One region of the Kitasatospora sp. NPDC049285 genome, then DNA from elsewhere that is predicted to be linked to it. Evidence: predicted binding sites of a transcription regulator. Region 1 holds the regulator's gene; the other holds the start of a gene.
The links. Region 1 encodes HrcA, which represses chaperone genes, less so after heat shock. Its sites were predicted from a motif close to TTNGCACTCNGNNNNNCNGAGTGCNAA; they were not measured.
Positions count from the first base shown of each region.

Region 2: groES (co-chaperone GroES) is a predicted target of HrcA. The motif match lies at 2,722-2,748, and genes of this name have one in related genera.

Region 1 is NZ_JBFAQR010000010.1:25,797-36,767, forward strand. Features, by position in the region: gene AB0K51_RS09795 (PDZ domain-containing protein) at 1-1,078, opposite strand, end outside; gene AB0K51_RS09800 (16S rRNA (uracil(1498)-N(3))-methyltransferase) at 1,159-1,902, opposite strand; gene dnaJ (molecular chaperone DnaJ) at 2,002-3,141, opposite strand; gene hrcA (heat-inducible transcriptional repressor HrcA) at 3,216-4,289, opposite strand; gene htpX (zinc metalloprotease HtpX) at 4,599-5,522, shown strand; gene AB0K51_RS09820 (hypothetical protein) at 5,567-6,154, shown strand; gene AB0K51_RS09825 (DUF3097 domain-containing protein) at 6,240-7,079, shown strand; gene AB0K51_RS09830 (hypothetical protein) at 7,211-7,915, opposite strand; gene AB0K51_RS09835 (RNA polymerase sigma factor) at 7,912-8,631, opposite strand; gene hemW (radical SAM family heme chaperone HemW) at 8,762-9,991, opposite strand; gene AB0K51_RS09845 (AMP-binding protein) at 10,062-10,971, opposite strand, start outside.
Region 2 is NZ_JBFAQR010000056.1:5,255-16,225, reverse strand. Features, by position in the region: gene AB0K51_RS27580 (hypothetical protein) at 1-128, shown strand, start outside; gene AB0K51_RS27575 (polysaccharide deacetylase family protein) at 198-1,076, shown strand; gene AB0K51_RS27570 (class I SAM-dependent methyltransferase) at 1,052-2,230, opposite strand; gene AB0K51_RS27565 (DUF6234 family protein) at 2,252-2,626, opposite strand; gene groES (co-chaperone GroES) at 2,892-3,197, shown strand; gene groL (chaperonin GroEL) at 3,298-4,932, shown strand; gene AB0K51_RS27550 (LysR family transcriptional regulator) at 5,102-6,103, shown strand; gene AB0K51_RS27545 (WhiB family transcriptional regulator) at 6,279-6,605, opposite strand; gene AB0K51_RS27540 (response regulator transcription factor) at 7,142-7,753, shown strand; gene shbA (RNA polymerase sigma factor ShbA) at 7,953-8,699, shown strand; gene guaB (IMP dehydrogenase) at 8,957-10,459, shown strand; gene AB0K51_RS27525 (GuaB3 family IMP dehydrogenase-related protein) at 10,633-10,971, shown strand, end outside.

The sequences.
Region 1 (10,971 bases):
CGTCGTCGCCGTCCGCGTCGGTCACCCACACCGCGCCCTGCGCGCCGTCCTCGCCGGGGACGACCCGCACCAGGCGGCCGCGCACTCCCGGCGTCTCGTCCAGCACCCGGGCCGGCCCCTCACGGTGCGTCAGCCAGTGCACGGTGCCGCGCACCACCACGGCGGCGGCCCGGCCGGTGCGGTCCACCGCGACGGTCTCCACCTGCCCGGCGGCCGGCGTCGGGTGCGGCTGGCGGCGGGTGCGCGGTCCGGCCAGCCGGATGTCCAGCCGGCGCGCCTCGGCGCCGTCCAGGTCGTCCAGCAGCCACAGGTCGCCCGCGCTCTGCCAGATCACCCGGGCGCCGTCGGTGGCCGCCTGCCGGGCGTAGAAGCCGGTGTCGGCGGGGCCGTGCGCCCGCAGGTCGCCGCCGTCCGGCAGGCTCGAGTACAGCCGGCCGACGCCCTCGTGGTCGGAGAGGAACGCCACCCGGTCGCCCACCCACAGCGGGCACTCCAACTGGCCGTCCAGCTCGGCGTGCAGGCGTTCGAACTCGGCCGCGCCGACCCACAGCTTCCCGGCCCGCCCGCCCCGGTACCGCTTCCAGTGCGCGGCCTCCCGGTTGTGCGTGCCCAGCAGCACCCGCCCGCCGCTCGCGCCCGCGGGCACCGGCTCGAACGCCAGCGACCCGATCGGCCCGTACGGCAGTCGCTGCGGCTCCCCGCCGTCGAGCGGCACCGCGAACGCCCAGGTCCGCCGGATCGTCTCCTGGCCCGCCGTGGTGATGGCGATCGGCCGTCCGTCGGCGCTCCAGCCGACCAGCGCGGTGAACGGGCTCCCCCAGTGCGTCAGCCGCCGGGACTGCCCGCCCTCGACCGGTGCGACGTGCAGCTCCGGCGCGCCGTCCCGGGTGGAGGTCCAGGCCACGTGCCGGCCGTCGGGCGAGATCCGGACCGCGCCGACCGGCACCTGGTCGGCCGTCAGCCGCCAGGCCCGCCCGCCGTCGACCGGGGCCAGCCAGACATCGTCCTCGGCGACGAAGGTCACCAGATCGCCGTGCAGGTGGGGATGGCGCAGATAGGCGCGCTGCGAATCGGTCATCCTGCCACCCTAGGCAGCGGGATGCGTCACCGCGAAGCGTTTCCCCGGACCGGCGGCGCGGCGGCCCTCCCGACGACGCGTCAGGCCCAGCGCCCGGTACGGCCCAGCAGCAGCGCGCCCGCGGCGACGCCCGCGGTGGACGTCCGCAGCACGGACGGGCCGAGCCGGTACGGGGCGGCGCCGGCCTCGGCGAAGGCGGCGAGCTCGTCCGGCGAGACGCCGCCCTCGGGGCCGACGATCAGCACGATCTCACCGCTCGCGGGCAGTTCGGCGGCGGCCAGCGCCCGCGCGCCCTCCTCGTGCAGCACCGCTGCGAACGCGGCCCGCTCCAGCAGCGGCAGTAGTTGACGGGTCGTCACCAGCTCGTGCACCTCGGGGAAGCGCAGCCGCCGCGACTGCTTGCCGGCCTCCCGCGCGGTGGCCCGCCACTTGGCGAGCGCCTTCGCGCCGCGCTCGCCCTTCCACTGGGTGATGCAGCGCGCGGCGGCCCACGGGACGACGGCGTCGACGCCGACCTCGGTCATGGTCTCGACGGCGAGTTCACCGCGGTCGCCCTTGGGCAGCGCCTGGACGACGGTGATCCGCGGGCTGGGCTCGGGCTCGTGCCGGACCGCCGTGACGGCGACCTCCAGGACGTCCTTGCCGTGCACCGCGGCGACGGTGCCGTCCACGCCCAGGCCCCGGCCGTCGGCGAGGGTGACCGCCTCGCCGGGCTCCAGCCGCTTCACGGCGACGGCGTGGCGGCCCTCCGCGCCGTCCACCCGGACCGTCCCGCCGGGGGCGGCGGCCGCCAGGTCATCGACGACGAACACCGGTGCGGTCATCCGAACGGAACCCTCTCAGAACTACGCGGACAGGTCGGAACGGCAGCCGGGCCGGGGGCGGACAGCGCCGCCCCCGGCCCGGTGGGAAATCCTCGCGCCTCAGCGCCCGTTGAAGGCGTCCTTCAGCCGGGAGAACAGGCCCTGCTGGCCGGGCGCGAACTGGCCGGACGGGCGCTCCTCGCCGCGCAGCACGGCGAGCCGGCGCAGCAGCTCCTCCTGCTCGGGGTCGAGCTTGGTGGGCGTCTGCACCTCGACGTGCACTATCAGGTCGCCCCGGCCGCCGCCGCGCAGGTGGGTGATGCCGCGGCCGTGCAGCGGGATCGACTGGCCGGACTGGGTGCCGGGCCGGATGTCGACCTCCTCGACGCCGTCCAGCGTCTGCAGCGGCACCTGGGTGCCGAGCGAGGCGGCGGTCATCGGGATGGTGACCGTGCAGTGCAGGTCGTCGCCGCGTCGTTGGAAGGTCGGGTGGCTGGTCTCGGCGATCTCCACGTACAGGTCGCCGGCCGGGCCGCCGCCGGGGCCGACCTCGCCCTCGCCGGCCAGCTGGATCCGGGTGCCGTTGTCGACGCCCGCGGGGATCTTCACCGTCAGCGTCCGACGGGCCCGCACCCGGCCGTCGCCCGCGCACTCCGGGCACGGGGTCGGGACCACGGTGCCGAAGCCCTGGCACTGCGGGCAGGGACGCGAGGTCATGACCTGGCCCAGGAAGGACCGGGTCACCTGGGAGACCTCGCCCTTGCCGCGGCACATGTCACAGGTCTGCGCCGAGGTGCCGGGGGCCGCGCCCTCGCCGTTGCAGGTGGTGCAGGTGACGGCGGTGTCGACCTGGAGTTCCTTGGTGGTGCCGAACGCGGCCTCCTCCAGGGTGATCTCCAGGCGGATCATCGCGTCCTGGCCGCGCCGGGTCCGCGAACGCGGACCGCGCTGGCCGGTGGCGGCGCCGAAGAAGGCGTCCATGATGTCGGAGAAGCCGAAGCCCGCCGCACCCGCGCCGAATCCGCCCGCACCGCCGCCGTTCGGCGACAGCGGGTCGCCGCCGAGGTCGTAGACCTGACGCTTCTGCGGATCGGAGAGCACCTCGTAGGCGGCGTTGATCTCCTTGAACCGCTCCTGCGTCTTCGGGTCCGGGTTGACGTCCGGGTGCAGTTCACGCGCAAGGCGTCGGAACGCCTTCTTGATCTCGTCCTGCCCCGCGTCGCGTCGGACGCCGAGTACCGCGTAGTAGTCCGTGGCCACCAAATGCTCCGGTTTGTTCCGCCTCTAGAAGTGCCTGCGATGGACGCGTGAGTGTCTCACGGGCCGCTGTACTGCTATGACTCGGCCAGGATCTGGCCCACGTACCGTGCCACCGCTCGCACCGCCCCCATTGTGCCCGGGTAATCCATCCGGGTCGGACCGATCACTCCCAGCTTTGCCACGCTCTGGTCGCCCGAACCGTAACCGACCGAGACCACCGAGGTGGAATTGAGCCCCTCGTAGGCGATCTCGTGGCCGATCCGGACCGTCATCTCCGAGTCCGCCGTCTCACCCAGCAGGCGGAGCAGGACGACCTGCTCCTCCAGCGCCTCCAGCACCGGCCGGATGGTGAGCGGGAAGTCGTGGCCGAAACGGGTCAGGTTGGCGGTGCCCGCCAGCATGATCCGCTCCTCGTTCTGCTCGGCCAGGGTCTCGAACAGGGTGGCCAGCACCGCGCTGACCGCCGCCCGGTCGGAAACCTCGAAGACGGCCGGCAGGTCCTCCAGGATCACCGGCACCTCGGGCAGCCGGCAGCCGCCCGCCATGCCGTTGAGCCTGGCCCGCAGCTCGGCGAGGAGTCCCTCGCCGACCGCGCCCGGGCAGTCCACCATGCGCTGCTCGACCCGGCCGGTGTTGGTGATCAGCACCAGCATCAGCTTGGTCGGGGTGAGCGCCACCAGTTCGATGTGGCGGACCGTGGAACGGGTCAGCGACGGGTACTGGACCACCGCGACCTGCCGGGTCAGCTGCGCCAGCAGCCGCACCGTGCGGGCCACCACGTCGTCCAGGTCGACCGCGCCCTCCAGGAAGTGCCGGATCGCCCGGCGCTCCGGAGCGGTCATCGGCTTGACCTCGGCCAGCCGGTCCACGAACAGCCGGTAGCCCTTGTCGGTGGGGATCCGCCCCGCACTGGTGTGCGGCTGGTGGATGTACCCCTCCTCCTCGAGCGCCGACATGTCGTTGCGCACCGTGGCCGGCGAGACGCCCAGGTTGTGCCGCTCCACCAGGGCCTTGGAGCCGACCGGCTCCTCGGTCCCCACGTAGTCCTGGACGATCGCGCGCAGCACCGCGAGGCGCCGCTCGTCCAGCGGGCGCACGGACGGGCGCGTGTCGATCAGGCGGCCGTCGGGCTTGCCGTCATCCGGCATGGGGCACGCACCTCCGTCGTCGTCCGTTGAGCTGGTGGTCGAACCGCTCTGGCACTCAACTGGGCAGAGTGCCAGAACCGTACCTGCCAGTGTAAGGCCCGGGCCTGACGGCAGGAACGGTCCGCCCACGTGATCCTCGTCGGATTGCGATCGCGGCGGCGTGCGTCGTCCGGCGTTCGCCCGACGGTCGCGCGGCGGTGGTCCGACCGCCCGTCCGGCGCGGATGGCGTGATTTGGTCCGGCGTGGATGGTGCCACGGGCCCCGCCCGGTGGCAGCATCGAAGGCGAGCGAGCACAGGAGGAGCAGCGATGTCGACGTCACAGCGGCACTCCCGGTTCACCCCCGACCGCGGGCTGACGGGTCGGATGGTGACCACCATGTTCCTGATCGGCCTGGTGTACGTGGGCTTCACCGGCCTGCTGATCGTGCTGCTGCGCGGAGCCTGGCCATTGATCGTACTGATCTCCGGCGGCCTGTTCGTCGCACAGTTCTGGTTCTCCGACAAGATCACCGAGCGGGCCATGGGCGCCCACCAGGTCACCCCCGAGCAGTACCCGCAGCTGCACGGCGCGATCGACCGGCTGTGCGCACTGGCCGACATGCCCAAGCCACGGGTCGCGGTCGCCGACAACGACATGCCCAACGCCTTCGCCACCGGCCGCAACCCGCAGAACTCGGTGATCTGCGTGACCACCGGACTGCTGCGCCGGCTGGAGCCCGAGGAGCTGGAGGGCGTCCTGGCCCACGAGCTGTCGCACGTGGCGCACCGGGACGTCGCGGTGATGACCATCGCCGGGTTCCTCGGCGTGCTGGCCGGAGTGATCACCCGGATGGCGTTGTGGGGCGGGTTCCTCAACGGCGGCAACCGCAACAGCAACGACCCCAACACCGCGATCGCGCTGATCCTCATCCCGCTGGTGTCGATGGTGGTGTACGCGCTCAGCTTCCTGCTGACCCGGCTGCTCTCCCGCTACCGGGAGCTCGCCGCGGACCGGGCCGCCGCCCAGCTCACCGGCCGGCCCAGCGCACTGGCCTCCGCGCTGACCAAGGTCACCGGGCAGATCGCCGCCATCCCCACCAAGGACCTGCGCCAGGCGCAGCCCTACAACGCCTTCTACTTCGCCCCCGCGCTCAGCGCCCGGGACGCCGCCTCGCAGCTGCTGTCCACCCACCCGTCGCTGGAGCAGCGGCTGGCCCAGCTGGAGAAGATCTCCGCCGAACTGGGACAGTGACGCTCCCGGCGACACCTCCTCGCGACACCCGAAAGGACCTTCACGTGGGATTCCTGGACGCGCTGTTCGGCCGGAGCAAGCCGGTGAAGCCCGACCTCGACCAGCTGTTCGGCATCCCCTCCGCCGCGCTCACCCTGGAGGCGGCGGCCGGCTTCACCCCGACCGGCCTCGGCTCGGTCTGCTTCGCGGCCGTCGAGGGCGGCGCCTTCGGCGAGGTGCAGAACCAGGTGCGGGCGCTGCTGGACGCCGACGCCGGAAGCGGCGGCGGCGTCCCGGTGGAGGCCTCGCAAGACTCCTACGGCTACTCCTGGCTGCTCGCCCGGCACACGCCCGAGGAACTCCCCGACCTGGTCAACGACCTGCACGCGGTCAACAGCGAGCTGGAGGCGAACGGCTTCGGCCCGCAGCTGCTCTGCTCGATCGTGGCCTTCCGCAATCCCGCCGGGCAGTCGCTCGGGCTGGTCTACCTGTACAAGCGCGGCAGTTTCTACCCCTTCGCCCCGATGCCTGGCGGCGGCGAGAAGCGCAACAGCCCGGTCGAGCTGCAGGTCAAGGCGATGCTCGCCAACGACCTGCGGGTCGAGCAGGACCTCTCCCGCTGGTTCCCGGTCTGGGGCGCGCCGGGCCTGTGACGGACGCGTCGTCCGCGTCGTCCGAGTCCTCGGCGTCGTCCGCGTCGTCGGCCGGCGGGCGGGCGGGTTTCGTAGACTCCGTCAAATGCGAAGCAGGGAGTACGGACCGGACCTGACACCTCCGTGGAAGCGGCAGCAGCCCGCGCCGGAAGTGGCGGCGGAACGGGACCTGGTGGTGGAGGAGGCGGCGACCGGCTTCTGCGGGGCGGTGGTGCGCTGCGAGCGGACGGCGGAGGGGTTCACCGTCACGCTGGAGGACCGGTTCGGCAAGCACCGGGTGTTCCCGCTGGTGCCGCGCGGGTTCCTGCTGGAGGGGCGGGTGGTGACGCTGGTGCGGCCCACCGGGCCGGCGCCGGAGCGCGGGCCGGGGAGGACCGCCTCGGGGTCGGTGGCGGTGCCCGGTGCGCGGGCCCGGGTGGCCCGGGAGTCGCGGATCTACGTCGAGGGCCGGCACGACGCGGAGCTGGTCGAGCGGGTCTGGGGTGACGACCTGCGGATCGAGGGCGTGGTGGTGGAGTACCTGGAGGGCGTGGACGACCTGCCCGCCATCGTGGCCGAGTTCGCCCCGGGGCCGGGCCGCAGGCTGGGCGTGCTGGTGGACCACCTGCTGCCCGGCACCAAGGAGCACCGGATCGCCGCGCAGGTGACCGGCGAACACGTGCTGGTCGTCGGCCACCCGTACGTCGACATCTGGCAGGCGGTGAAGCCGGGCGGGCTCGGCATCGCCGGCTGGCCGCAGGTGCCCCGCGGCGAGGTGTGGAAGGAGGGCATCTGCCGCCGCCTGGGCTGGCCGGTGGACACCCCGGCCGCCTGGAAGCGGATCCTGGCCTCCGTCCACACCTACCGGGACCTGGAGCCGGAGCTCCTCGGCCGGGTCGAGGAGCTGATCGACTTCGTCACCCTGCCCGGCGGGGCCCCGAACTGACGGACCGACCGCGAGGCTGGCCCGCGAGCTGACGGACCGACCGTCAGGCGGAGCCGCGAGCTGACCGGCCGTCATGCAGGCCACCCGACGGACGACCCGCCGTCCGACATCCGACGGGTGGCCTGACGCCGTCAGCTCGCGGTCGGCGTGGGCACCTCCCCACTCGACGCCCCGACGCGTTCCACCCGCACCATCGGTGGGACGCAGGCGGGCACCGCGTCGACCACCCGGGTGGTGAAGGCCGAGACGGCCGCACCGGCGCCCGGCCGGGCGGGCGTGGTGATCAGCAGCAGGGTGGCGCCGGGCGGGATCAGGGCGGGGTCGATCCGGACCGTGGTGCGGGTGTCGCCGGGCAGCTCCAGGTTGGCCCGGGCCGGGGGGCCGGCGGGCTGCGGCAGCGGGCACTGCGCCTCGTTCTCCGCCGCCTCGATGCCCGCCGCCCGGACGCCGTACCGCTGGAGCTCGGCGACCATGCCGGGCAGGCCGGCCGGGTCACGCAGTTCCAGGGCGATGGTTCCGCCGGGCCCGCGGGTGACGGCGTAGGCCGCCGCGCCGCCATGGGCTCCGCCGAGGGCGGACGGGAGCACCACGGCGGTGGTGGCGGCCGCGGCGACCGCGAAGACCGCAGCTATCCGCCGACCGGTGAGCAGCGGACGGCGGTGCGGCCCGGCCGCCTGCCAGCGGAACAGCGGCCCGTGGGCGGCCGCTCGGGCGGTGCGGGCGCGCTCGGTGGCCAGCGCGGCCAGCTCCTCGGCGAGGCGCTGCTCGAACATGCTGGTGCTGGGAGCGTGACGGCCGGAGTGGTCGGTGCGGTCGGTGCGGTCGGTCGTGGTCACGAGGTCACCTCGATGATCGGGTCGGCGGGGCGGGCGACGCGGGACAGCAGGCGGCCGGAGCCGGTGGACTCGGAGCTGGTGGTCTCGGGGGCGGCGGACTCGGGGACGCCGGTGCGTTCGACGCCGAGCCGGCGTCTGGCGCGGTGCAGGCGGACCCGGACGGTGGTCTGCGAGATGCCGAGGCGTTCGGCGGCCTGGGCGGTGGTCAGGCCGTCGACGGCCACCGCGTCGAGGACGGCGCGCAGCGGCGGGCTGAGTTCGGCGTGCCGCTCGGCGAGGGCGCGGGCGGCGCGCTGGGCGTCGATCCGCTCCTCCAGGGCGAGGATGTCCTCCTCGCCGAGCAGGCGGCGGCCCTGCAGTCGGCCCATGGCCTGGCGTTCGCGCGTGTCGCCGCGGCAGTGCCCCGCGATGACGTTCCGCGCGATGCCGTACAGCCAGCCCGCGGGAGTGCCGCGGTCGGGCCGGTAGCTCGCGGCGGCCTCGAGGGCGGCGAGGAAGATGTCCGCCGTGAGGTCGGCGGCGAGGTGCGGGTCGCTGACCCGACGGGTGACGAAGCCGAGTATGTCGTCGATCTGCTCGCGGTAGAACGCGGTGAAGCCCTCCGGGGTGGTGAGTTCCACTGTGGTGCTGACGTCCGTGGCGGCCGGTTCCGTGATGGCCGGCTCGGGTGACGGGGTGACCCGCCCCCACCCGCCGCGGGATTCACGCTCGCGCATGCGGCCCTCCCTGTTCGGGGAACCCTGGTCGGTTCCTTCACCAGGTAATTGGCCGCAGCGCCGGAATGCGTTTCACCCGGCCCCGGGAATTCCCCGAAGTCAGATCATCGCAAGGCGAAGTGACGTCGGCTCAGTCCACCAGGTCCCGCACCACCGCGTCGGCCAGCAGCCGTCCGCGCAGCGTCAGCGCGGCCCGTCCGGCGGTGAAGGCCGCGGGCTCCAGCAGGCCGTCGGCGAGCGCCTTCTCGGCCGCTTCGCGGCCGACGGGCGTGAGCAGGTCGAGCGGGCAGCCCTCGGCGAGGCGCAGTTCCAGCAGGATGCGCTCGACCCGGCGGTCCTCGTCGGCCAGCACCTCGCGGCCGAGGCCGGGGGTGCGGCCCTCGGCGAGGGCCTGCGCGTAGGCGGCCGGGTGCTTGGCGTTCCACCAGCGCACCCCGCCGACGTGGCTGTGCGCACCGGGTCCGGCGCCCCACCAGTCGGCACCGGTCCAGTACAGCTCGTTGTGGCGGCAGCGGCCCTCGGGCGTGGTCGACCAGTTGGAGACCTCGTACCAGGAGTAGCCGGCGGCGGCGAGCGCCTGATCGGCCATCAGGTAGCGGTCGGCGTGCACGTCGTCGTCGATCATCGACAGTTCGCCGCGCTTGACCCGGGCGGCCAGCCGGGTGCCGTCCTCGACGATCAGCGAGTAGGCGGAGACGTGGTCGGGGCCGGCGCCGATGGCGGCGTCCAGCGAGGCCTGCCAGTCCTGGTCGGACTCGCCGGGGGTGCCGTAGATCAGGTCCAGGTTGACGTGGTCGAAGCCGGCCTCGCGGGCCTCGGCGACGCAGGCCTCGGGGCGGCCCGGGGTGTGGTGGCGGTCCAGCAGCGCGAGCACGTGCGGGCGGGCGCTCTGCATGCCGAAGGAGATCCGGTTGTAGCCGCCCTCGCGCAGCTCGGCGAGGTACGCGGGGTCGACGGACTCCGGGTTGGCCTCGGTGGTGACCTCGGCGCCGGGGGCGAAGCCGAACTCCTCGCGCAGTGCGGCGAGCATCCGGACCAGGTCGCGGGCGGGCAGCAGGGTGGGGGTGCCGCCGCCGAGGAAGACGGTCTGCACCGGCAGGTCGGTCTCCCCCAGCACCCGGCGGGCCAGCCGGATCTCCGCGATCACGTTGTCGGCGTAGGTCTCCTGCGAGGCGACCGCGCCGGAGGAGCGCAGCTCGGTGGCGGTGTAGGTGTTGAAGTCGCAGTAGCCGCAGCGGCTGGCGCAGTACGGCACGTGCAGGTAGAAGCCGAACGGCCGGTCGCCGAGTCCGTGCAGGGCGCGGGCGGGCAAGGAGCCGTCGGACGGCACGGCTTCGCCGTCGGGGAGTGCGGAGGGCATGAGCCCATTGTCCGGTACGGCCGGCGAAAGACCGAAGGCCGTACCGGACGGGGCCGGCGGACGGGGCGGATCAGGCCTCGTTGGCGCCCGCGTACATCGCGGTGACCTGGTCGGCGTAGGTCTTCTCGACCACCGGGCGCTTGATCTTCAGGCTCGGGGTGAGCTCGCCGTGCTCGATGTCCAGGTCGCGCGGCAGGAGCGTGAACTTCTTGATCGTCTGCCAGCGCTGCAGCTCGCCGTTGAGGCGCTTGACGAAGCCGTCGATCAGCTCGACGGTGCGCGGGTCGGCGACCACCTCGGCGTAGGACTTGCCGGCCAGCTCGTGGTCGGCGGCCCACGGCATGATCACCGTCTCGTCGAGGGCGATCAGCGCGGTGCAGAAGTTGCGGCCGTTGCCGATCACCAGGATGTTGCTGACGAACGGGCAGATCGCCTTGAACTTGCCCTCGACCTCGCTGGGCGCGACGTACTTGCCGCCGGAGGTCTTGAACATGTCCTTCTTGCGGTCGGTGATCCGCAGGTAGCCGCCGGCGCCGAGCTCGCCGATGTCGCCGGTGTGGAACCAGCCGTCCGGCTCCAGCACCTCGGCGGTCTGCTCGGGCATCTCGTGGTAGCCGCGCATGATGCCGGGGCCGCGCAGCAGGATCTCGCCGTCCTCGGCGATCCGGACCTCGGTGCCGGGCAGCGGCAGGCCGACCGTGCCGACCCGGAAGTCCTCGGCGCGGTTGACGGTGGAGCCGGCCGAGGTCTCGGTCAGGCCGTAGCCCTCCAGGACCGGGACGCCCGCGCCCTTGAAGAAGTAGCCGATCTCCGGGGCCAGCGCGGCGCTGCCGGAGACCGCACCGCGCAGCCGGCCGCCGAACGCGGCGCGGATCTTGGTGTACACCAGCTTGTCGGCCAGCGCGTGCTGCAGCTTCAGGCCGAGCGGAGCGCTCTCCCGGCCGGTGGCGATCTTGCTGGCCTGGGTGGCGTGCGCGTAG
Region 2 (10,971 bases), on a different contig from region 1:
CCCCCGGCGAGCGGGTGCTGCTGATCGCGCTGTGGGAGGGCGAGCCGCAGCCGGTCCCGGAGCCGCCCGCCGGGCTGCTCGCCCGTCCGGTGCACCACTGGACCTTCACCCGCACCGATGCCGGGTAGGCAACCGCGGAACCGGTACCGTCGTCCTGAACATCGACACGCGTGTAGAGGAAGAGCGAGGGGACACCGGTGACGAAGAGGGCCCGGATCGGGTACGGGGCGGGGGCGCTCGCCGTCCTGCTGGCGGCGAGCGGGTGCGGCGGCTCCGCTCCGGCCGGGCACCAGTCCGCTCCCGCGCCGTCCGCCGCCGCGTCCTCGGACGCACCCAGCGCCGGCGCGCCGTCAGGCGCCGCCCAGGACGCGGTCGGTGACGCCGCGTGGGCGAAGTGGGGCCTCAAGCCGATGGCCAAGGCGCCCGCCCCGCCCGCCGACAAGCCGATCAAGCTGGCCAAGACGGGCACGGTGCCGGTCTTCAGCACCGTCCCCACCGGCGACAAGGTCGTCTTCATCACCATCGACGACGGGGCCGAGAAGGACCCCAAGTTCGTCCAGATGCTGACCGACCTGAAGGTGCCGATCACGATGTTCCTGACCAAGGACATCGTCAAGGGCGACTACGGCTACTTCAAGCCGCTGCAGGCGCTCGGCAACAGCATCCAGAACCACACCGTCACCCACCCCGTGATGAGCAAGCTCAGCCCGGACAAGCAGAAGACCGAGGTCTGCGACGACCAGGCCGCGCTCACCCAGCAGTACGGCACCGCCCCGTTCCTGTTCCGCCCGCCGTTCGGCGACGGCGCGCACACCCCCTCGCTGAACACCGCCGTCCAGCAGTGCGGTCCGCGCGCCATCGTGCTCTGGCAGGAGTCGATGCAGATCCACGACATGCAGTACCAGGGCGAGAAGAAGCTCAAGAACGGCGACATCATCCTCGCCCACTTCCGCGGCCCCTCCGAGCTGAAGGGCGAGACCATGACCCAGATGTTCGGCGAGATGCTCGCCCGCATCCAGGAGCAGGGCTTCGCGGTGGCCCGGCTCGACGACTACATCGCCAAGCCCACCGGCTGACCCAGCATCATCACCGGGCCGTTCGGCGTGCGGGACAGGATCACCGTCACCTCGTTCGGCCCGGACGGCTTCAGCTGCCGGCGCAGCTCCTCCGGCGTGATCGCCATCCCGCGCTTCTTGATCACCACGGTGCCGACCCGGCGCTCCCGCAGCAGCGCCTTGAGCTTCTTCACGTGGTACGGCAGGACGTCGGTCAGCTCGTAGGCGTGCGCGTACGGGGTCGGCCGCAACTCGTCCGAGGTGACGTAGGCGATCATCGGGTCGATCAGCCGCCCGCCGGTCCAGACGGCCACCTCCGCGACCATCCGGGCCCGGATCACCGCCCCGTCCGGCTCGTACAGGTAGCGGCCCACCGGCCCGACCTCCGGGTCCGGCAGCACCCCGCCGGTGTGCGAGTGGCCGCCGGGCAGCAGCGTCGCCCGGTACGGCGCGGCGGGCGCGGCGCCGAACCACAGCACCGCCTCCTTCACCTCGCCGTGGTCGGAGACCCACTCCGCCTCCGCGCCGTCCGGCACCAGCTCGTGCGGGATCCCCGGCGCCACCTTCAACGCCCCGAACGGCGCGCAGCGGGCCGCCTCGACCGCCCACGACAGCGGCGGGCTGTACGCCTCGGGGTCGAACACCCGGCCGCGCGCGGTGCGCCGCGCCGGATCGGTGAACACCGCGTCGTAGCCCGCGACGTCGACGTCCGCGACGTCCGCGCAGCGCACCTCCACCAGCTCCGCCACGCCGAGCGCCGCCGCGTTCGCGCTCGCCACCGCGCAGGTCAGCTCGTCCCGGTCCACCGCCAGCACCGCGATCCCCGCCCGGGCCAGCGCGATCGCGTCGCCGCCGATCCCGCAGCACAGGTCCGCCAGCCGCTTCACCCCCAGCGCGGCGAACCGCCCCGCCCGCCACTCGGCGACGCTGCGCCGGGTCGCCTGCTCCACCCCGTGCTGGGTGAAGTACATCGACGCGGCGTCCGCGCCGAACTTCGCCGCCGCCCGCTGCCGCAGCCGCGCCTGCTCGAACGCCGCCCGCACCAGTTCGGCCGGGTAGTCCCGGCGCAGCCGGGTCGCCAGGGCCAGCTCCTCGGCCGCCGAGAACTCCCGCAGTTCGGCCAGCAGCGCCTGCCCCTGCTCGGTCAGCAGCGCCCGGAACGATTCGATCTCCACCCCCTCATTCTCGCCGCCCGGTCACCCGCCGGTCGCCGAGCAGTCCGAGCCGCTGTAGCAGGGCTGGTACCCGCTCGGCAGCGGCCGCGGCTCCTCGTGCCGGTGGTCGTACGCGGACCCGGCGGCGGCCAGCGCCAGCACCGCGGCCAGCAGCAGCGCCTGCGCCACCGCCGTCACGCGCAGCCCGCCGCGCCAGGTCAGCACCGCCGCCACCACCGGCACGACCGCGCAGCCGAGCAGCACCGGCACCAGGTCGTACGGCTGTGCGGCGGAGCCGTCGAGGCTCCCGTCGGCGAAGGCGGCGCGCAGCAGCAGCGCCGCGCCCGCGGCGGCCTCCAGGCAGAGCAGGCCGAGCAGGGTGAGCAGGTCGACGGCGATCGGTGCGCGGCGAGTCATGTCGGGAGTCTGGCGACGCTCGGCCCCGGGCGCCTGAGTACCCGGGCTCAGACGGCCCGGAAACCCGCGCCCTTCCGAAACTCGCGCGCGACGCGTTGGCACTCTGGTTGACTGAGTGCTAACGGCGTCCTATGGTCGTTCCTGGCACTCCCCCCAGGGTGAGTGCTAACGCGATGAAGCGTGGCTGACCCCCGCGACGGCAGTTCGCGCGCCATCGCCACCTACCTGATAGACAACCCCGTAATCTCCGAAGGGGAGCTCGGACGTGACCACCAGCAGCAAGGTTGCCATCAAGCCGCTCGAGGACCGCATCGTGGTCCAGCCGCTCGACGCCGAGACCACCACCGCCTCCGGCCTGGTGATCCCGGACACCGCCAAGGAGAAGCCCCAGGAGGGCGTCGTCCTGGCCGTCGGCCCGGGTCGCTTCGAGGACGGCCAGCGTCTGCCGCTCGACGTCGCCGTCGGTGACATCGTCCTGTACTCGAAGTACGGCGGCACCGAGGTCAAGTACCAGGGCGAGGAGTACCTGGTCCTCTCGGCTCGCGACGTTCTCGCCATCATCGAGAAGTAAGACGTCCCAGCCCCGCCCCGGATCCGTGTCAGCACTGACAGGGGCCCGGGGCGCGGCTTTTGCTCCACGTACGCAGACCTACCCCTGAGGAAACGGGATCATGGCGAAGACCCTGCAGTTCGACGAGGACGCCCGCCGCTCGCTGGAGCGCGGCGTCAACAAGCTGGCCGACACCGTCAAGGTGACGATCGGCCCCAAGGGCCGCAACGTCGTCATCGACAAGAAGTTCGGCGCCCCCACCATCACCAACGACGGTGTGACCATCGCCCGCGAGGTCGAGCTCGACGACCCGTACGAGAACCTCGGCGCGCAGCTGGTCAAGGAGGTCGCCACCAAGACCAACGACGTCGCGGGCGACGGCACCACCACCGCCACCGTGCTCGCCCAGGCCCTGGTCAACGAGGGCCTGCGCAACGTCGCCGCCGGCGCCGGCCCGGCCGCCCTGAAGAAGGGCATCGACAAGGCCGTCGCCGCCGTCACCGAGCACCTGCTCTCGATCGCCCGCGAGATCGAGGGCAAGGACGACGTCGCCGCCGTCGCCTCCCTCTCCGCCCAGGACGCCCAGGTCGGCGAGCTGATCGCCGAGGCGATCGACAAGGTCGGCAAGGACGGTGTGATCACCGTCGAGGAGTCCAACACCTTCGGCGTCGAGCTCGAGTTCACCGAGGGCATGCAGTTCGACAAGGGCTACCTGTCGCCGTACTTCGTCACCGACGCGGAGCGCCAGGAAGCCGTCCTGGAGGACCCGTACATCCTCATCACCCAGGGCAAGATCTCCAGCATCCAGGAGCTCCTGCCGCTGCTGGAGAAGGTCCTGCAGGTCGGCGGCTCGCGCCCGCTGCTGATCATCGCCGAGGACGTCGACGGCGAGGCCCTCTCCACCCTGGTGGTCAACAAGATCCGCGGCACCTTCAACGCGGTCGCGGTCAAGGCCCCCGGCTTCGGTGACCGCCGCAAGGCCATCCTCGGCGACATCGCCACCCTCACCGGCGGCGAGGTCGTCTCCGAGGAGGTCGGCCTCAAGCTCGACCAGGTCGGCCTGGAGGTGCTCGGCACCGCCCGCCGCGTCACCGTCACCAAGGACGAGACCATCGTCGTCGACGGCGCCGGCGACTCCGCCGCCGTGGCCGGCCGGGTCGCCCAGATCAAGGCCGAGATCGCCAACACCGACTCCGACTGGGACCGCGAGAAGCTCCAGGAGCGCCTCGCGAAGCTGGCCGGCGGCGTCTGCGTCATCAAGGTCGGCGCGGCCACCGAGGTCGAGCTCAAGGAGCGCAAGCACCGTCTCGAGGACGCCATCTCCGCGACCCGCGCCGCGGTCGAGGAGGGCATCGTCGCCGGCGGTGGCGCCTCCCTGGTGCACGCCGCCAAGGTCCTGGAGGACGGCCTCGGCCTGACCGGCGACGAGGCCACCGGTGTCTCCGTCGTCCGCAAGGCGCTCGCCGAGCCGCTGCGCTGGATCGCCCAGAACGCCGGCCTCGAGGGTTACGTCATCACCCACAAGGTCGCCGAGCTGGACGCCGGCTTCGGCTACAACGCGGCCACCGGCGAGTACGGCGACCTGCTGAAGGCCGGCGTCATCGACCCGGTCAAGGTCACCCGCTCCGCCCTGGAGAACGCGGCCTCCATCGCCTCCCTGCTGCTCACCACCGAGACCCTCGTGGTGGAGAAGAAGGAAGAGGAGGCCGACAACGGCCACGGCCACTCGCACGGCGGGCACGGCCACAGCCACTGACACCAGCCGATAGGCAGGTAGGCAACCACCAGGGGCGCGAGGAACCGCGCGACCGGCCGGGCACTCTCGTAGTGCGCGGCCGGGAGCGCAGCCACCTCGCGCCCTTCGTGCTGTCCCGCGGTTCCTCGCGCCGCGGTCGCGCCCGTCCGCGCTCGCTACCCTGGACCCCGTGATCGAGGCCCGTCATCTCCGCGTCCTGCGCGCCGTCGCCGACACCGGTTCCTTCTCCGCCGCCGCGCGCGAACTGGGGTGCACCCAGCCGGCGGTGAGCCAGCAGATGAAGGCGCTGGAGAAGGCGGTGGACACCCCGCTGGTGGTGCGCTCCGGGCGGGAGATGCAGCTGAGCGAGGCCGGGCGGGTGCTGCTGAAGCACGCCACCGGGATCCTCGCGGGACTGTCCGCCGCCGAGGAGGAGGTCGCGGCGATCGCCGGGCTGCGGGCCGGACGGGTCCGGCTGGTGTCCTTCCCGACGGCCAGCTCGACGCTGGTGCCGCGCTCGGTCGCCCGGCTGCGGACGGCCCACCCGGGGGTGCGGGTCTCGCTGGTCGAGGCGGAGCCGCCGCAGTCGCTGGCGATGCTGCGCGGCGGCGAGTGCGAGGTGGCGCTGGCATTCCGGTACCCGGACTCGCAGGGCGGGCTGAGCCTGCCGTCCCCGCACGCGACGCTGCGCGAGGCGCGGGCCGAGGCGACCCTGGAGGCGGCCGCCGCCGCGGCGGCCAACGACTGGTCGGACCTGGTGGTGCGCCCGCTGCTGGACGACCCGCTGGTCGGGCTGGTGCCGGCCGGGCACCCGCTGGCCGGGCGGGGCGAGGAGCGGCCGGTGGACCTGGCCGAGCTGGCCGGGGAGCAGTGGATCGCGGGCTGTCCGCAGTGCCGCGGCCACCTGGTCGAACTCTGCGGCGACGCCGGCTTCGCACCGGCCATCGACTTCGCCACCGACGACTACCCGGCGGTGGTCGGCCTGGTCGGTGCGGGCCTCGGGGTGGCGGTGCTCCCCGGGCTGGCGCTGGAGTCGGTGCGGCACCCGGGGGTGGCGGCCGTCCCGGTGCGGGTGGCGTCGGGGGAGCCGGCGCGGCGCGAGGTGGTGGCGCTGACCCTGCCGGACCTGGCGCAGGTTCCGGCGGTGGCGCTGATGCTGGACCAGCTCGCGGGGGCGGCCGCCGCCCGCTGAGGGCCGCCGCCCGCCCGTGCACGCGGCGCCTGCGGGACGGCGGCGCTGCGCGTGCGGAGGATCGTTTCTGCACACCCGGGGCCGCGGCGGGGGACACGCCCGGCGGCCGGGCATCGGTGAATCGGTCGGACCGGGTGGGCCGGTCGGGTCGAGCGGCTCGGTCGGGTCGGGCGGATCAGCGGCGGATGGTCTGCGGCATGGCGAGCGGGACCTCGACCAGCCGGTTGCGGGAGCGCCCGAGCAGCTCCTCGCGTTCGTCCTCGGTCAGCCCGCCCCACACGCCGTACGGCTCGCGGACGGCCAGGGCGTGGGCGGCGCACTGGGCGCGCACCGGGCAGCGCATGCAGACCTCCTTCGCGCTCGCCTCCCGGGAGGTCCGGGCGGCTCCCCGCTCGCCTTCCGGGTGGAAGAACAGCGAGCTGTCCACGCCGCGGCAGGCGGCGGAGAGCTGCCAGTCCCAGAGGTCTGCGTTGGGGCCGGGGAGGCGGGAGAAATCTGCCATGGCTCATTCCCTTCAAAGGCTCGGGACCTGGCGGCTCTGCTGCGGGTTGCGGCGGCGAGGCTGCACGGGGCCGGTACGGACACCTGGAAATATGACTTACGCCAACTACCAGGACAAGTCACCCACACACCGACACAACAGTCAATGACCTGACAGATGCTATAAAAACGGACAAACGGGGCAAGAGGTTTGAAGCCGTACGCTGCGTCGATCGGGTGTCCGGCGGGGCGTGGACCGTCACGGAAGGGCGCGCACGGCGCGGGCACCGCGCGCGAGCTGCACGAAAGTGCGGCGTGTGCACCGCGAGGTGGCTCTTGTGTGATGGGTCGGCCACGTACAGTGGTGGAGATGGACCTGAAGCCGTAACTCATTCGAGTGACGGTCGTTGGATGTACGGAGGCGGTTAAAGGGCGCTGGACATCGGGAACGATCGCGGAGCCAGGCGATCGGAACGGGGTCCGACCCGGGGCCGTGTCGGAGAGGTTCGTACCAGCCAGGAGGCTCAACGTGACGCGGATCTGCTGCGGAGGACGGTCATGACATCCGTACTCGTCTGCGACGATTCCCCGCTCGCCCGGGAAGCGCTTCGCCGTGCGGTGGCGACCGTGCCCGGCGTCGACCGGGTGACCACTGCGACGAACGGTGAGGAGGTCCTCCGCCGCTGGGTGGCCGACCGTTCCGATCTCGTTCTGATGGATGTCCGGATGCCCGGCCTCGGCGGGGTGGAGACGGTTCGCCGGCTGCTCTCGGCCGACCCGGGTGCGCGGATCATCATGCTCACCGTCGCCGAGGACCTGGACGGCGTGGCCCTCGCGGTCGCCGCCGGGGCCCGCGGCTACCTGCACAAGGACGCCTCGCGCGCCGAACTGCGGGCCACCGTCACCCAGGCGCTGGCCGACCCGACCTGGCGGCTCGCCCCGCGCCGGCTGCGCAGTCCGGACATGGGCGCCGCGCCGACGCTGACGGCCCGTGAGATCCAGGTGCTGGAGGGCATGAGCCACGGCCGCTCCAACGCGGAGATCGGCCGGGAGCTGTTCCTCTCCGAGGACACCGTGAAGACGCACGCCAGGCGGCTGTTCAAGAAGCTCGGCGCCTCGGACCGCGCGCACGCGGTGGCCCTGGGCTTCCGCTGGGGCCTGGTCCGCTGAGCGGCCGGGATTTCGAACTGCGCTCGCTCGGACGTGTGACGTTGTGGTCCCGAGGCTGCACCATGGAGTAGTGGAGCACCTCGGGGACCAACGGACAGGCAGGGGAGGCGGCACGGTGCACGCGGCGACGCATAACGTTCCGATGCACAAGTCCGGACGCGGTGCCGCGTTTTCCGGTCCGACCAGGCACCATGGACCGATGCGTGACGACGAGGCAGCCGCCGGGACCGAGCCGGCACAGCCCGCCCCCGGGGGCGGGGCTGCCGATCCGTCGTACACCCCGGATGCCGGGGACTCGCCCCCACCGGACGCCGGACGCCGGGACTCTGACGATCCGCCGGTCGGCGCAGTGCGCCCGCCGGTGCTCGGCAGCGGCGCCTCGCCGGAGGTGGCGGACCTGGTCGCCGCCGCGGCACGCGGGGACGGCCGGGCGATCGAGGCGCTGCTCGCCTACGTGCTGCCGCTGGCGCTGCGGTACTGCCGCGGCCGGCTGGTCCGGCTGCCGGGCGGGGCCCGGCACCACGTGGACGACGTGGCGCAGGAGGTGTGCGTCGCGGTGCTGTGCGCGCTGCCGCGGTACCGGGACACCGGCCGCCCGTTCGAGGCCTTCGTGTACGGGATCGCCGCGCACAAGATCGCCGATCTGCAGCGCGCCGCGATGCGCGGGCCCGGCTCGACGGTGATCCCGCCGGACGACCTGCCGGAGACGCCGGACGACTCGCTCGGTCCGGAGGAGCGGGCGCTGCTGTCCAGCGACGCGGCGTGGATCAAGGAGCTGCTGTCCAACCTGCCGGCCCGGCAGCGCGAGCTGGTGCTGCTGCGGGTGGCGGACGGGCTGTCCGCGGAGGAGACCGGCGAGGTGCTGGGGATGTCCCCGGGCGCGGTGCGGGTCGCCCAGCACCGGGCGCTGTCGCGGTTGCGGGCGCTGGCGGAGGAGTCCGGCTAGTCCGGGGGCCGTCGTCGTCGCCGGGGCGTTTCCTGGTCGGCGGGCGGAAGAAGCGCGGGGGCGTGCGCGTTGTCAAGAGGGCGCGACGAGTTGCCCCGCGTCACCAGTACCATGGGGTATCGGCGCCTGGTCGGGTCGCCAAAGTTTCGTTGGCGTGCGCGGGGTTCCCCTGGAGGTTCCTCCGAACGCCGGGCGTCTTGGCGGCCGAGAGCCGGATGCCCGTGCGCAGAACGACGGCCCGCCACGGAAGGTTCCCCATGTCTTACAACGCCGCCGGCGTCCCCGAGAAGTTCGCGATGCTCGGACTCACGTACGACGACGTCCTGCTGCTGCCCGGGGCCTCCGAGGTGCTCCCCAACCAGGTCGACACCTCCTCCCGGATCTCCCGGAACGTACGGGTGAACATCCCGCTGCTGTCGGCGGCGATGGACAAGGTCACCGAGTCCCGGATGGCGATCGCGATGGCCCGGCAGGGCGGCGTCGGCGTCCTGCACCGCAACCTGTCGATCGAGGACCAGGTCAACCAGGTCGACCTGGTGAAGCGTTCCGAGTCCGGCATGGTGACCGACCCGATCACGGTCGGCCCGGACGCCACGCTGGCCGACGCCGACGCGCTGTGCGCGCGGTTCCGGATCTCCGGCGTCCCGGTGGCCTCCGCGGAGGGCAAGCTGCTGGGCATCGTCACCAACCGCGACATGGCGTTCGAGACCGACCGCAGCCGCAAGGTCGCCGAGATCATGACCCCGATGCCGCTGATCACCGGCAAGGTCGGGATCTCCGGCGAGGACGCGATGGCGCTGCTGCGCCGCCACAAGATCGAGAAGCTGCCGCTGGTCGACGACGAGGGCCGGATCAAGGGCCTGATCACCGTCAAGGACTTCGTCAAGGCGGAGAAGTACCCGAACGCCGCGAAGGACGCCGAGGGCCGGCTGCTGGTGGGCGCCGCGGTCGGTGCCTCCGCCGAGGCCTTCGACCGCGCCCAGGCGCTGGTCGGCGCGGGCGTGGACTTCCTGGTCGTCGACACCTCGCACGGGCACTCGCACAACGCGCTGGCGTGGATCTCCAAGATCAGGGCCGCGGTGCCGGTGGACGTCATCGGCGGCAACGTCGCCACCCGGGACGGCGCGCAGGCGCTGATCGACGCGGGCGTGGACGGCGTGAAGGTCGGTGTCGGCCCCGGCTCGATCTGCACCACCCGCGTGGTCGCCGGCGTCGGCGTGCCGCAGGTGACGGCGATCTGGGAGGCCTCGCAGGCCTGTCAGGACGCGGGCGTGCCGATCATCGGCGACGGCGGCCTGCAGTACTCGGGCGACATCGGCAAGGCGCTGGCCGCCGGCGCGGACACCGTGATGCTGGGCTCGCTGCTGGCCGGCTGCGAGGAGTCGCCGGGCGAGCTGCTGTTCATCAACGGCAAGCAGTTCAAGTCGTACCGCGGCATGGGTTCGCTGGGCGCCATGCAGTCCCGCGGCCAGGCGAAGTCCTTCTCCAAGGACCGCTACTTCCAGGCCGACGTCTCCTCCGACGAGAAGCTGATCGCCGAGGGCATCGAGGGCCAGGTGCCCTACCGCGGCCCGCTGTCCGCGGTGCTGTTCCAGCTGGTCGGCGGTCTGCGGCAGACCATGGGCTACGTGGGCGCGGCGAGCATCGACGAGATGCAGACCAAGGGCCGGTTCGTCCGGATCACCTCGGCGGGTCTCAAGGAGAGCCACCCGCACGACATCCAGATGACGGTCGAGGCGCCGAACTACAACGGCCGGTAAGGCTTTCGGGAATCCGCCCGGGCCGCAGGGGACTGCGGGCCGGGCGGATTCCGCTGTCCGGGGACGGGCGACGCGCGCGGTGCGTGCGCCCCTGACGGGGCGCCGGGGGCGGTGCGGGATACTTGTGCGGCCGGGGTGACCCGGTTGGAGATGAAGCAGCAGAAGGGCTCGAAGTGACTGAGATCGAGATCGGGCGAGGCAAGCGCGGGCGCCGGGCGTACTCCTTCGACGACATCGCCGTCGTCCCCAGCCGCCGTACGCGCGACCCGAAGGAGGTCTCGATCGCCTGGCAGATCGACGCCTACCGGTTCGAACTGCCGTTCCTCGCCGCGCCGATGGACAGCGTGGTGTCGCCGCAGCAGGCCATCGAGATCGGGCGGCTCGGCGGCCTCGGCGTGCTGAACCTCGAGGGGCTCTGGACCCGCTACGAGGACCCGCGGCCGCTGCTGGAGGAGATCGCCGCGCTCAAGGACGAGGCGGCGGCGACCCGGCGGCTGCAGGAGATCTACGCG